Regions from separate parts of the Brevundimonas sp. KH_058 genome, predicted to be linked through region 2. Evidence: predicted binding sites of a transcription regulator. Region 2 holds the regulator's gene; the other holds the start of a gene.
What was found. The regulator HrcA, encoded in region 2, represses chaperone genes, less so after heat shock. The targets are predictions, from matches to a motif close to GTTAGCANTCNNNNNNNNNGANTGCTAAC.
Positions count from the first base shown of each region.

Region 1: the regulator HrcA is predicted to act here: its motif matches at 1,947-1,975, upstream of groES (co-chaperone GroES).

Region 1 covers NZ_CM174469.1:1,696,364-1,700,902, reverse strand. Annotated here, with positions in the region: gene groL (chaperonin GroEL) at 1-1,533, opposite strand, end outside; gene groES (co-chaperone GroES) at 1,587-1,874, opposite strand; gene AC3ISA_RS08030 (hypothetical protein) at 2,186-2,638, shown strand; gene pgi (glucose-6-phosphate isomerase) at 2,697-4,304, opposite strand; gene AC3ISA_RS08020 (hypothetical protein) at 4,414-4,539, shown strand, end outside.
Region 2 covers NZ_CM174469.1:1,304,703-1,309,241, reverse strand. Annotated here, with positions in the region: gene AC3ISA_RS06240 (S8 family peptidase) at 1-387, shown strand, start outside; gene grpE (nucleotide exchange factor GrpE) at 412-984, opposite strand; gene hrcA (heat-inducible transcriptional repressor HrcA) at 1,050-2,144, opposite strand; gene rph (ribonuclease PH) at 2,198-2,923, shown strand; gene AC3ISA_RS06220 (hypothetical protein) at 2,988-3,449, shown strand; partial or broken gene AC3ISA_RS06215 (phosphoglucosamine mutase) at 3,460-3,699, opposite strand; gene AC3ISA_RS06210 (DUF3363 domain-containing protein) at 4,134-4,539, shown strand, end outside.

The sequences.
Region 1 (4,539 bases), 390 kb from region 2:
CACCGAAGCGGCGTCTTGCAGGGCCGTGCGGACGACCTTGGCGGGGTCGATGACGCCCATCTTGACCAGGTCGCCGTATTCTTCGGTCTGGGCGTTGAAGCCGAACGAGGCGTCTTCGTTTTCCAGAACCTTGCCGACCACGATCGAGCCTTCGACGCCGGAATTTTCGGCGATCTGACGGATCGGAGCCTGCAGGGCGCGACGGATGATCGCGATGCCGGCGTTCTGGTCGGCGTTGTCGCCCTTGACGTCGGCCAGGATCTTGGAGGCCTTCAAGAGGGCGATGCCGCCGCCGGGAACGATGCCTTCGTCAGCCGCGGCGCGCGTGGCGTTGAGGGCGTCGTCGACGCGGTCCTTCTTTTCCTTCACTTCGACTTCGGTCGAACCGCCGACGCGGAGAACCGCGACGCCGCCGGCCAGCTTGGCCAGACGTTCCTGCAGCTTTTCCTTGTCGTAGTCGGAGGTGGTGTCTTCGATCTGGCGCTTGATCTGGGCCACGCGGGCTTCGATCGCGTCTTTCTCGCCGACGCCTTCGACGATGGTGGTGTCGTCCTTGGTGATGGTGACCTTCTTGGCCTTGCCGAGCATGTCGATGGTGACGCTCTCAAGCTTGATGCCCAGGTCTTCCGAGATGACCTGGCCGCCCGTCAGGATGGCGAGGTCTTCCAGCATGGCCTTGCGGCGATCGCCGAAGCCCGGCGCCTTGACGGCGGCGACGCGCAGGCCGCCCCGCAGCTTGTTGACGACCAGGGTCGCCAGGGCTTCGCCTTCGATGTCCTCGGCGATGATCAACAGCGGACGGCCCGACTGCACCACGGCTTCCAGGATCGGCAGCATGGCTTGCAGCGAGGTCAGCTTCTTCTCGAACAGCAGGATGAGCGGCTCTTCGAGCTGAACCTCCATCTTGTCGGCGTTGGTGATGAAGTAAGGGCTCAGGTAGCCGCGGTCGAACTGCATGCCTTCGACGACGTCGACGGTGGTGTCGGCGGTCTTGGCTTCCTCGACGGTGATGACGCCTTCGTTGCCGACCTTGGCCATGGCCTGGGCGATCAGCTCACCGATTTCGCTGTCGCCGTTGGCCGAGATGGTGCCGACCTGGGCGATTTCCGAGTTGTTCGAGACGGGCTTGGACTTGTCCTTGATCTCTTGCAGGACCAGCGTGACGGCCTTGTCGATGCCGCGCTTCAGATCCATCGGGTTCATGCCGGCGGCGACGGCCTTGAGGCCCTCTTGCACGATGGCCTGAGCCAGAACGGTCGCGGTGGTGGTGCCGTCGCCCGCCTTGTCGTTCGTCTTCGAAGCGACTTCGCGGATCATCTGGGCGCCCATGTTCTCGAAGGCGTCTTCCAGCTCGATCTCTTTGGCGACCGACACGCCGTCCTTGGTCGAGCGCGGGGCGCCGAAGGACTTCTGGATTACGACGTTGCGGCCCTTGGGACCCAGGGTCACCTTGACGGCGTTGGCGAGGACGTTGACGCCGCGCAGCATCTTGTCGCGCGCGTCGGTGTTGAAGTGTACGATTTTAGCGGCCATGCGGGCTGCTCCTATCTATGGATTAGGTTGAAGAAGGTCGTCGACGCGGGTGCTTACGAGAGCACGCCCAGAACGTCGGATTCCTTCATGATGATCAGGTCGTCGCCGTCGATCTTCACTTCCGTGCCCGACCACTTGCCGAACAGGATGCGGTCGCCGGCCTTCAGCTCCAGGGCGTTGACCTTGCCGGATTCGTCACGGACGCCGGGGCCGACGGAGACGACTTCGCCTTCCTGCGGCTTTTCCTTGGCGGTGTCGGGGATGATGATCCCACCCTTGGTCTTGGATTCTTCTTCAACGCGCTTGACCAGCACGCGGTCGCCGAGCGGACGGAACGCCATCGGACTTCTCCCTGTAAAACCCCCGGATCGGGGCGTTTTTGAAACGGTGTGCGGCATTCCCGCGATCGCCGTTTTGGCAGCCGACCAGCGAGAGTGCTAACGCGAGCGGGAGTTAGGCAGACGGGGGGTCATCGTCAAGCGGCGCCGCCCTTAATCGCGCGCGAAACTTCCGCGACAACGCGACGCGCGCATGAACCGAAAATGAATGCGGACCTCTGGGGTCGTTCAAACACGGGCAGATAAAACCGTTTCAACGCTGATGCTTCTCCCCCTCGGAAAGGCGCATCGGCCCGAAACAAAGGAGACGGAACATGTCAAAGCTGCTGAAGATCACCGCCGTCGTCGCCGCCCCGGTCATGGCTCTGAGCCTGATGGCCGCTCCGGCCTCGGCCCAATCTTACGGGCACGGGGCGCGTGACCGCGACAACACCGGCCGCAACGCCCTGATCGGCGCCGCTGTCGGCGGCATCGCCGGCGCCATCTACGGCAATGGCGACGGTCGCTACATCGCCGGCGGCGCCCTGGGCGGCGCAGCCATCGGCGCGGTGGCCTCGTCCTCGAACCGCGGTTCGCGCTGCGACTATTATGGCGGCGGCCAGTGCTATCGCAACCAGGGCCGCTGGGATCGCGGACAGGGCTTCAACAGCCGCAACGGCTACGATTATCGCTATGAGAATCGTCGCTATGAATCGCGCGGCGACCACCGTGACTACCGCGACTATCGCCGGGACGACCGCGACTATCGTTACGATCGCCGCTGGTGATCGCGCGACGGCCTGAAAGACACCGAGGGCTCGGCCGCAAGGTCGGGCCCTTTCCTCGTCAGCCGAGCAAACGCGTCATCAGCGCCGCCGTGGACGGGTCGAGGTCTGCCGACGGCCCGCCGGCGTCCACGTCCTTCAGGATCGCCCTGGCCAGCACCTTGCCCAGTTCGACGCCCCATTGGTCGAAGCTGTTGATGTCCCAGATCACGCCCTCGACGAAAGTCTTGTGCTCATACAGCGCCAACAGGGCGCCCAGGGTCTCGGGCGTCAGCCGCTCCATGACGATAGCCGTCGAGGGTCGGTTGCCGGTGAAGGTGCGGTGAGGCGCCAGACGGGTCGCCTCCTCATCCGACAGCCCCTGGGCCAGGCCTTCGGCCTTGGCCGCCTCGGTCGTCTTGCCCAGCATCAGGGCCTGGCCTTGCGCCAGGGCATTCGACCACAGCGGCGATTCCGGCGCATCCGCATGCGTCTTGGCCACGATGACGAACTCGGCCGGCACCGTCTGAGGCCCCTGGTGAATCTGCTGGAAGAAGGCGTGCTGTCCATTGGTGCCCGGCTCGCCAAACACGACGGGGCACGTCTGACGCGTCACCGGCGTGCCGTCGCGATGCACCCGCTTGCCGTTCGACTCCATCTCCAGCTGCTGCAGGAAGCTCGGCAGCCGACGCAGGGCGTGCGCATAGGGCGCCACCGTCCGCGCCGGCCGGTTCAGCCCATCGACGTTGAACACCTGGGCCAGGGCCAGCAGGATCGGCGCGTTCCCCTCCAGCGGGGCCGAGACGAAATGGTCGTCCATGGCCGCCGCCCCGGCCAGCATCTGTTCGAACACGTCCCAGCCCAGGGCGATGCCGCACGACAGACTGACCGCCGACCACAGCGAATAGCGCCCGCCGACCCAGTCCCGGAAGGCGAACGTCCGGCCGCATCCGAACGCGCCCGCCTTCTCCGGCGCCGCCGTCACCCCGATGAAGTGTTTCGTCATCCCCTCGGCCGGCAGCGACGCCGCCAACCAGGCCTTGGCCGCCTCGGCGTTGGCCAAGGTTTCCTGGGTCGTGAAGGTCTTGGACACCACCACGACCAGGGTCGTCTCGGGGTCCAGGCCCGTCAGGGCTTCGGCCATGTCGCGCGGGTCGATATTGGCCACGAAGCGCAGGTCGATGGCGGGATCAAGCGGACGCAGCGCATCCCACACCACGCGCGGCCCCAGGTCCGACCCGCCGATGCCGACATGGACGATGGCCTCGAACGTTTTGCCCGTCGCCCCCGCCTCGGCGCCCGACCGCACCGCATCGGCATAGGCTTTCATGTCCGCCCGAACCGCATCCACCTCGGCCGAGACCGGCTCGCCCAAAGCCTTGAAGTCGGCGCCGGGCGCGGCGCGCAGAGCCGGGTGCAGCACCGCCCGACCTTCGGTCAGATTGACGGCCTCACCCGCAAACAGGGCCGCGCGACGCCCCTCGACGTCGGACGCCCGCGCCAGATCCAGGCAGGCGTCGAAGGCCGCTTTCGTCCAGCTCTGTTTCGACAGGTCCAGATAAAGCCCCGCCGCCTCGACCGACATCCGCGCCAGCCGATCGGGATCGGCGGCGAACTGATCCACGATCCGGGTCTGGGCCGCCTCGACGGCGGTGCGATCGAATGTCTTCCAGGCGTCGTCGCGGCTCATGGCGTCCTCGGTCGATGATGTGGGCGTTGGAGAGGGTAAACACTCGTTTACGGGTCGGGGGTAAACAGGTTCAACGTCCTAGCGGACGGTGAAACAGGAAGTCATCCCCATGTCCTGCGGCCTCGCGCTTTCGATCGCCCTGGCGATGTCCAATCCCGCCGTCGCCCTGGCGGCGGATCAGCCGGCGGCGGTGCCCGGCGCGCCGATCTCGGTGGCGGGCGAGCCTCTGTTCGCC
Region 2 (4,539 bases):
GGGTCGACGCAGATCGAGGGTCGGTTCCTGTCGATGGATCAGGCGGCGATCAGTTCGAACTGGCGGCTGGGCCTGCTGACCGGCTGTACGATGGTCTGCGACCGGATCAGCTTCACTCTGTCGCAGCCGTTGCGGATCGAGAGCGGGACATTCTCGGCGCTGCTGGCCGATGTGCCGGTCGAATATTTCGATCCCCTGACCTATTCGCGCCGCAGCTTCTCGGCGTCGCCCAGCGGTCGTCAGATCGATTTCATCCTGGGTGGTGAGCGTCGGCTGTGGGACGGCTCCAGCATGACGTTGCAGGCTGTGGCCAGCCGCGAGCCGCGCCATGTGGCGGATGCGCAGCCGGAGTTTGCGCTGATCGGAGCCTGGCGGCGTCAGTTCTGACCGACGCCGCCTGCTGATCCGGGATCAGGCCTTGCCGTCGAAGGCCTGACCTTCGGGCGCCTGCGCGGCGCCATAGGGGTTGGGGCCTTGCGCGCCCGAGCCCTTGGCAGCGACGATGACCATGGCGGGGCGGACGGTGCGGCCGAACAGTTCGAAGCCGGACTGCATGGTCTGAAGCACCGATCCGCCGGGCACGGTGTCCGACGGCTGTTCCATCATCGCCTGGTGCAGATGCGGGTTGAACGCCTCGCCGGCTTCCGGCGCGACGCGCTTCAGGCCATTGCTGTCGAAGGCCTGAAGCAGGGCTTTCTGGGTCAGTTCCAGCCCGGTCACCAGGCCGGCGGTGGCGCCCTCGGCGTCCTTGGGCGCAGCCATCAGGGCGCGTTCCAGATTGTCGGCCACGCCCAGCAGATCCTTGGCGAAGCGCTGGATGGCGAAGGCGCGGGCGTCGTTCTGCTGCGTTTCCGAACGGCGCTTCAGGTTCTCCATCTCGGCGGCGACGCGCAGGGCGCGGTCCTTCCACTCGTCGCGCTCGGCGATGACGGCGTCCAGGGGCGTCAGGTCGTCCCCCCGATTTTCAGAAGGATGGGCGTCCAGGCCGTGTTCGGCGTCGGTCTCGGCCGCATCCAGGGCGTCGAATTCGTCGTTAAGGGGTTTGTCGCTCACTTGTCGTTCCCGTCCAGCATCCGGCCCAGCACCCGGGCGGTATAGTCCACCAACGGAATGACACGGGCGTAGTTCAGTCTTGCGGGCCCTATGACGCCGATGGCGCCCAGAACCCGTTGTCGGCCGCTCATATAGGGCGCCGCGATCACGGCGGAACCCGAAAGTGAAAACAACCGTGTTTCCGCGCCGATGAAAATGCGCACGCCCTGTGCCGCATCGACGCCGTCCAGCAGGCCGATCAGCTGTTCCTTCTGCTCCAGGTCGTCGAACAGGACGCGCACCCGTTCCAGGTCCGCCAGTCCCTCGCCGTCCTGTAGCAGGTTGGCGCGGCCGCGCACGATCAGGGCGCGCTCGCGGTCGGGTCCGCCGGACCAGGCGGCGAATCCGTCTTCCACCAGGCGGGCCGCGGTCTGGTCCAGTTCGCGACGGGCGATTTCCAGTTCGTGCGTCATCTCGCGCTTGGCGTCGGCGAAGGGGCGGCCGCGCAGGCGCGCGTTGAGGAAGTTGGAGGCCTCGACCAGGGTCGAGGGCGTGACGCCCGCCGACAGGGTCATGATCCGGTTCTCGACCGTGCCGTCGTCGGCGACGATGACGGCAAGGGCCTGATCCCCGCCCAGGGCCACGAACTCGACGTGTTTCACGCCCGAGTCCCGTACGGGGCTGGACACCACGCCCGCGCCGCCCGCCAGGCCGGACAAAAGGTTGGACGCCTCGTCCAGGGCGGATTCGAAGTTGCGTCCGCGCCCCGCCAGACGCCCGTCGATCTCGCGCCGCTCCTCCTTGGTCAGGTCGCCGACTTCCAGCAGGCCATCGACGAACAGGCGAAGGCCTGCATGGGTGGGGATTCGCCCCGCCGAGGTGTGGGGCGCGGCCAGCAGCCCGGCCAGGGTCAGATCCTGCATGGTGTTGCGGATCGAGGCCGGTGACAGGGCGATCCCGCCCAGCGATAGGGTCCTGGATCCGACAGGCTCGCCCGTCTCCAGATAGCTCTCGACGATGCGGCGAAAGATGTCGCGGGCGCGTGCGTCCAGCCCCGCCAACCCTGCGAGGGATTGGCCGTTGTCGAACGGCGGGGTTTTGGGGGCATACAGGCTCACGGTTTCAGGATAAGCACCGCCGCCTCGGCTTCCAAGGATTCATCTCAATGCGCCATTCGCAACGCACCGACGACCAACTGCGTCCCGTGACCATCGAGACCGGCGTCAACCGCTATGCCGAGGGTTCGTGCCTGATCACCTTCGGCAACACCAAGGTGCTGGTGACCGCCTCGATCGAGGAGAAGGTGCCGGGCTGGATGCGCAACACGGGCCAGGGCTGGGTGACGGCGGAATACGGCATGCTGCCGCGCGCCACCCACACGCGCGGCCGTCGCGAGGCCGCCGCGGGCAAACAGTCGGGTCGCACGCAAGAGATTCAGCGGCTGATCGGCCGCTCCTTGCGCGCCGTGGTGGACCTCAAGGCGCTGGGCGAACGTCAGGTGCTGATCGACTGCGACGTCATCCAGGCCGACGGCGGCACGCGCACGGCCTCGATCACCGGCGCCTGGGTCGCCATGAGCCTGGCGCTCAACTATCTGCGCGACGAGGGCGTGCTCAAGGCCGATCCGATCACGGATCAGGTGGCGGCCGTTTCGTGCGGCATCTGCAACGGCGTGCCCGTTCTGGACCTGGATTACGAAGAGGACTCGGAGGCGGAAGCCGATTCCAACTTCGTCCTGACCGGCGCGGGCCAGATCGTCGAGGTCCAGGCCACCGGCGAGAAGCGCGGCTTCTCGCGCGCCGAGTTCGACCGGCTGTTCTCACTGGCCGAGGTCGGCTGCACCGAACTGTTCGCCTTGCAGAAGGCGGCGCTGGCGGCGGTGAAGCGATAGGGGGTTTCGCCCTCGGCCGCAGGCGGGCATTCTTGTCCGGTTGGTTCTGACCGGAGACAAGTCGATGCGTCGATCCCAATGGCTTTCGCTGGCCGCCTGCGCCGTGCTGATGGCCGGATGTCAGCCTTCCGGCCCCGGAGCAGCGCCGTCGTCCGGCGATTCGACGTCGAACCCCGACGTGATCGATGCGGTTCCTCTACAGCCGGAAACCGCGCCGGTCGCTCCGCCTGCCAAGGCGGATGCGCCGGCCAAGGAACCGCCAAAGCCCGCCGAGGAGCCCCAGGCCAGCCTCCCCGAGGGGCCGGACATGGCGCCTCAGCCGGTTCCGGTCAGCGAAGTTCCGTGTCGTGAAGCCATCGGGTCCGCCGCCTCGGCCCGCCTGGTCGAGCGCTGCATTCAGGTCAGCCCGGCAACGCGCCCACCTTGCAACGCCGCCAATCCTTGCGACCTGATCCAGGGCGAGATCGATCGGTCCTGCAAACTGTGGGAACGCGACGGCGATCCGCCGGCGGCGTGCAAGCCTTAGAGGCAGGCCATCAGCCGGCGGCGCGCACCGCGCCCGCCACATCGGCCACCACCCGTTTCACCAGCGCCTCGTCGTCGCCCTCGGCCATGACGCGGATCAGTTTTTCCGTGCCCGACGGCCGCACCAGCAGGCGCCCCTGACCGTTCAGCGCCGCTTCGGCTTCGGCAATGGCGGCCTTGACCGTCTCGGTCTCCAGCGGTTTTTCGGCCGTGAAGCGGACGTTATCCAGCTGCACCGGATCGAACTGACGGACGGACAGTCAGCAGCGAAGAGCGTGGGATGGGCGGTCGTCAGAGCGCCCAGGTCTTAAGGCCCGAACACAACCGATCGCGATGCACCCGGATCAAAGGGGATCAAACGTCGTCAATCCGACGGAATAACTCAGGGCGCGACAGGCGCGATTTTGTTCGCAAAACTCCCGGCGACCGGTGGACGGTTCGCGAACAAAGCGGTTGTTGACGACAAGGTTGCCTCATGGCCACGCCTCACGATCCTGAGGATTTTCCATTTCGTCCGTCAATGACGGCGCGCAGAGATCACTATCCCCGCGGGGCCGTCGGCCTGCTTGGTCGTGCGACGGCGTCGATGCCCTTGAGGGCGCGAACACGACACTTTGCAGCCAAGGCGATCGTGAAGCGGGTCCGGCCTGCCTTTCGGGGAGCCGGGCCGTCGCGTCGCGTGTTCGTGAAGGTCAAGGTCGTGATGAGGACACCGAACGCGCGCGCCTCCCTGAAAGCCTGTGTGCGGTACTTCGGACGGGAGGGCGCTGGCGAGGAGGGGGCGAGAGCAGCGTTTTTCGGGCCGCAGGAGGACCGGCCTGACGCCAAGGCGGAGGTCGATCGGTGGGCAGATGACCGCCGTCATTACCGGATCGTCGTTAACCCGGAGGATGGACAAGAGCTCGCGGACGTCAGGCCGTTTGCACGGCGGATGATGAAACAGGTTGAGATCGACACCGGCACGCCGCTCGAATGGCTTGCCGTAGCGCATTATGACACCGGACGGCCCCATCTCCACATCATTTTACGCGGTCTGCGCGACGACGGGCGCGACCTTGTCTTCAGCCGCGGTTATGCAGCACAAGGCCTGC